DNA from 2 places in the Sediminibacterium sp. FW305-C-61 genome. Region 2 is predicted to be linked to the other one. Evidence: riboswitches for the same ligand, from Rfam matches in the RefSeq annotation. Region 2 holds a riboswitch; the other holds the start of a gene.
The links. Region 2 has a riboswitch for S-adenosylmethionine ahead of ACH30E_RS14910 (trans-sulfuration enzyme family protein). Riboswitches for the same ligand answer to the same signal wherever they lie in the genome.
Positions count from the first base shown of each region.

Region 1: another riboswitch for S-adenosylmethionine. It lies ahead of ACH30E_RS01270 (phosphoadenylyl-sulfate reductase); the one in region 2 lies ahead of ACH30E_RS14910 (trans-sulfuration enzyme family protein).

Region 1 covers NZ_JBIQXR010000001.1:301,906-304,381, reverse strand. The annotation lists gene ACH30E_RS01275 (nucleoid-associated protein) at 1-767, opposite strand, end outside; SAM riboswitch class I at 970-1,083, shown strand; gene ACH30E_RS01270 (phosphoadenylyl-sulfate reductase) at 1,254-1,994, shown strand; gene cysD (sulfate adenylyltransferase subunit CysD) at 1,991-2,476, shown strand, end outside.
Region 2 covers NZ_JBIQXR010000006.1:73,010-75,485, reverse strand. The annotation lists gene ACH30E_RS14915 (homoserine dehydrogenase) at 1-54, opposite strand, end outside; gene ACH30E_RS14910 (trans-sulfuration enzyme family protein) at 59-1,240, opposite strand; SAM riboswitch class I at 1,428-1,544, opposite strand; gene uvrA (excinuclease ABC subunit UvrA) at 1,734-2,476, shown strand, end outside.

The sequences.
Region 1 (2,476 bases), on a different contig from region 2:
TTCATGCTGAATGATTCTTTGGTGCTGAAATATTCAAGGCTGCGGTTGAGGTAATCTATCTGGTCGCTTTTGTTTACATCAAACTTTTCAGTAAGCTCATTACTGATAAACAGTTTACACATACCAATGGCATCACTGGTATTGTGATAGCTATTGGAAGTTCTGGCAACCTGTAAAAAATCGGAAACCCAATATTGGGTGTCTTGTTTATTGGTATTATCTACCACACAAACCACATAACCTTCTTCGCGGTTCTTTTTAAAGATCAGACAGCCTTTGTCGAGCTTGTTGATGTTCACCCCATCTTCTGCTATTACTTCCCAGCTTTGTCCATGTGGAAATACTTTCAGGAAAGTTTCTTTGGTTTCACTTTTAAATAAGCCGATGGCTTCTACGTATTCCGTTCCGAAGGGCACATTGCTGAAACGGGTTACATATAATTCACCTTCCTTTACGCGTGCATGTGTGCTTTTCTGGTAGAGAAAGCTGGCAAGCAAGGCAGACTGTGAAACAAAGCTTTTCGGATCATCGAAAATACCGTTCACATACTGGTACACTTCATTCAGCTCTAGACTGCTGATATGGGTAAACTGGTATTGTTCGTGTTCATTGAAGGGAGCAAGAAAATATTTGGTAAGTAATCCCCTCACAATTTCATCGTTAAGTGTTAAAGGGTTAACGGAGAGCTTAAGCTCCTCCCCACGGGTAGGGTTACCTACTTTATGCAGTATTACCTGCTCTAATTGTACACTATCTATTTGTGTCATGCTGCAAAATACAGCTTCTCTTGCAGTTGGAAGAAGGGAGCTGGGTACTAGGTACTAGGTGCTAGGTGTTAGTCCTAACACCTAATACCTAATACCTAGTACCTAGTACCCAGCACCCAAATTGACAATTCTTTTACAATTAAGTCTACTAAAATAGTAGGGAATTAGAAAATCTCCCTATATTTGTAGCCGTTCTTATACATCCTTATCAAGAAAGGCGGAGGGAATTGGCCCTGTGAAGCCTTGGCAACCACTTCCGCCTCGGGTGGAAAAAGGTGCCAAATCCAGTCCCGCTTAAGGCGGGATGAGATAAGTCAGTTTTCTTTTATGTACACAGCAACTGTAGTAATACGAGGCATTCTGACTGAGCATCAGGGTGCCTTTTTTTTGTTGCAAGCTACAAGCTGCATGCTGCAAGCAACTTTTCTTGAAGCTTGTGGCTTGCAGCTTGTAGCTGGAAATAAGAAAGAATAAAATGAAATGAGTATGACAGAAGTTTTGAATAATAATCAGGTACCAATACTTATTCAACAGATAAAGGATTTATCGGTTGAATCGGCTATTGGGGTATTTGTGCATTCATTTCCTGGTAAGGTTACCTTTTCTACCAGCTTTAGTTATGAGGATCAGGTTATCACCGATATCATTCAAACTAATAACCTGCCTGTATCATTATTTACACTAGATACAGGTAGACTATTTCCGGAAACTTATAGCACCTGGAGCAGGACTTTAGAATTTTATCAGACAAGCATCAAAGCTTATTATCCCGATGCAGATGCAATTGCAGCTTATGTTGAAACAAATGGTCCCAATGCATTTTATGATTCTGCTGAGTTAAGGAAATCATGTTGTAACATAAGGAAAGTAGTGCCCTTGCAAAAAGCCCTTGCTGGCAATTCAATATGGATTACAGGCTTAAGGGCAGAACATTCGGCAGCCAGGCAGGACCTATCTCCTGTTGAATGGGATGAAACCAACCAGCTTATTAAATACCACCCATTACTTCACTGGACAACAGAAGAGGTAAAAGAATATATCCATCAAAAAGCCATTCCCTACAATCCATTACACGACAAAGGTTTTGTAAGTATTGGTTGCGCACCCTGTACAAGGGCCATTAAACCGGGAGAAGATTTCAGGGCCGGACGTTGGTGGTGGGAAGACAATAGTAAAAAAGAATGCGGCTTGCATTCGCACAACGATCAAAAAACAACCGTAGCATGAGCACCTATAGATTAGATTACCTCGATCAGCTTGAGTCGGAAGCGATACATATTATGCGTGAGGTGGCAGGACAATTTGAGAAACCCGCCCTGCTATTCAGCGGAGGGAAAGACTCCATTACACTGGTTCATCTGGCATTAAAAGCTTTTCGTCCGGGTAAGTTTCCTTTTCCATTAGTACATATTGATACAGGACATAATTTCCCTGAGGCACTACAGTTTAGGGATGAATTGGCACAGACCATCGGAGAGAAACTGATTGTGCGCAATGTTGGAGATACCATCAAAGCAAAACAGTTAACAGAACCCAAGGGGAAATTTGCCAGCAGAAATGCCTTGCAAACCTATACCCTACTCGATACTATTGAAGAATTTGGTTTCGATGCCTGCATCGGCGGCGCAAGACGCGATGAAGAAAAAGCAAGGGCCAAAGAAAGAATATTCTCCGTAAGAGATGAATTCGGACAATGGAACCCAAAACTG
Region 2 (2,476 bases):
TCCCACTACTCCAAATCCAAATAATCCAATTGTTAACTGTTTGTGTGCTTCCATTAGTTTATGCTATTGTTTGTGTTGAATATTTTGATTGTTTGTTTTTTATCCGGTCAAAACTCTCTTTAAGGTCATTGATCAGGTCTTCTGTTTCTTCCAGGCCGAGTGATAGCCTGATCAGGCTATCTGTTACGCCGGCTGCTCTTCTTTTTTCTGCCGGAATAGATTTGTGTGTCATATTAGCGGGATGAGATACCAGGCTTTTAATGCCACCCAGGCTTTCTGCGAGTTTGAATAATTGGGTGCTGGTAACAAATTCAATGGCTGCTTCTGCTGTATCTTCTTTGAGTGAAAAAGAAATAATACCACCAAAATTTTTCGCCTGTTTTTTCGCAATCTCATGATTGGGATGTGAAGGAAGCCCGGGATAATACACTTTATCAACCGCAGGATGTGTTTCCAGGAATTCAGCTACAGCCAAAGCACTATAGCAGTGCTGACGAATGCGTAGGTGTAATGTTTCGATACCACGAATAACCAGCCAGCTATCAAATGGCCCCAATATTGCACCGCATGCATTTTGAAGGTATTTAAGTCTTGCCCCGATTTCCTTGTCCTTCGCCACCACAATTCCAGCAATAAGGTCACTATGCCCACCAAGGTATTTGGTTGCACTATGAACTACAATATCAGCTCCCAGTGAAAGAGGTTGTTGAAGGGCGGGTGTTGCAAAAGTATTATCCACGCAAAGTAAACAGGCATTAGCTTTCGCAATTTTTGCTATTGCAGCGATATCTGAAATTTTAAGGGTTGGATTGGTAGGGGTTTCCAGCCAGATCAGCTTTGTATTGGGGGTAATTGCATCTACAATATTGGCTACATCAGTGGTATCTACATAATGCACTTTTATTCCAAACTGTTCGTAAACATTGTTGAATAACCGGAAAGCGCCTCCGTAAATATCATCAACCGCCACAATTTCATCGCCTGTCTTTAATAATTTTATTACGGTATCAATGGCTGCCAGTCCGCTTGCGAAAGCAAGTCCAACTTCACCTTGCTCCAGTTCAGCAATCAATTTTTCAAGTGTGGCCCTGGTTGGGTTTCCGCTGCGGGCATAGTCGTACCCTTTGTTTACACCTGGTGCATCCTGTACAAAAGTGGATGTTTGGTAAATGGGTACTGCAATAGCACCTGTCAGTGGGTCTACGGGAATACTGTGGATCAGTTTTGTTGCGTTGCTCATTGTTAAACAGTTTGCTCCTTTCAGATGAAAGGAATGATGAATGTTGTTAGTCAGTGTTTTTTTCGAAGCAACGAATCGAGAAGGAGAGCAGACTTACCGGGAGAGCATAAAAAAAGCTCACCTGGTAAGTCAGATGAGCTTGAACTATGTAGAACGGCGAACCGTTTAAAAATCAAACTATTACTCTGACTTATCTCTTTCCGCCTGGGGCGGAATCGGATTTGGCACCTTCGTACCGCTGAGTAAGCGATATGGGTTGCCAAGGCATCATCGGGCCAATTCCCTCTGCCTTTCTTGATAAGTTGTTGTGAAAAGAACTGATGCAAAAGTAGGGTAGCGGGAGCGAGATTACCAAATCTGTTTGGGAAATTATTTTGTTAATTCTCTGTAACCCTTTCCTGTAAAGCATTCGAACAAATAAAAAAATATTACTAACGACTGTTCAGGTGCAACATAATAGCTGCCCGGATGTTCCTATCTTTACTATTCAGCTATGGCAAAGAAGACGTTAAAAGAGACTAAAAAGGAAAATTCGCAATTACAGGATGATCAGATTGCGGTTTTTGGAGCGAGGGAACATAACCTTAAAAATGTTGACATCCAGATTCCTAAAAACAAACTGGTTGTATTTACAGGTGTTAGTGGTAGCGGTAAATCATCACTTGCATTTGATACTATTTACAATGAAGGCCAGCGCAGGTACATGGAAAGTTTCAGCGCCTATGCCCGTCAGTTTTTGGGTGATATGGAGCGCCCAGATGTAGATAAAATTACCGGGCTATCTCCCGTTATTTCCATCGAACAAAAAACTACCAATAAAAATCCACGCTCTACTGTAGGAACAGTTACTGAAGTGTACGATTTTATGCGATTACTCTTTGCAAGAATTGGTGAAGCATACAGTTATAATACTGGAAAAAAAATGACCAAATTCAGCGAAGAAGAAATCGTTGAAAACATCTTCCAGAAATTCAAACAAAAGAAAATCACTTTACTGGCGCCATTGATTCGAGGTCGTAAAGGACATTACAGGGAACTGTTTGAAGACATCCGTAAAAAAGGATACCTCAAGGTTCGGGTTGATGGTGAAGTAATTGATCTTACTCCAAAGCTTCAGGTAGACAGGTATAAGATTCATGATATTGAAGTTGTTATCGACCGCTTACAGGTAACGGATGATATGCGCGTAAGACTTAGTCAAAGCGTGCAACAAGCTTTAAAAATGGGAAAGGACCT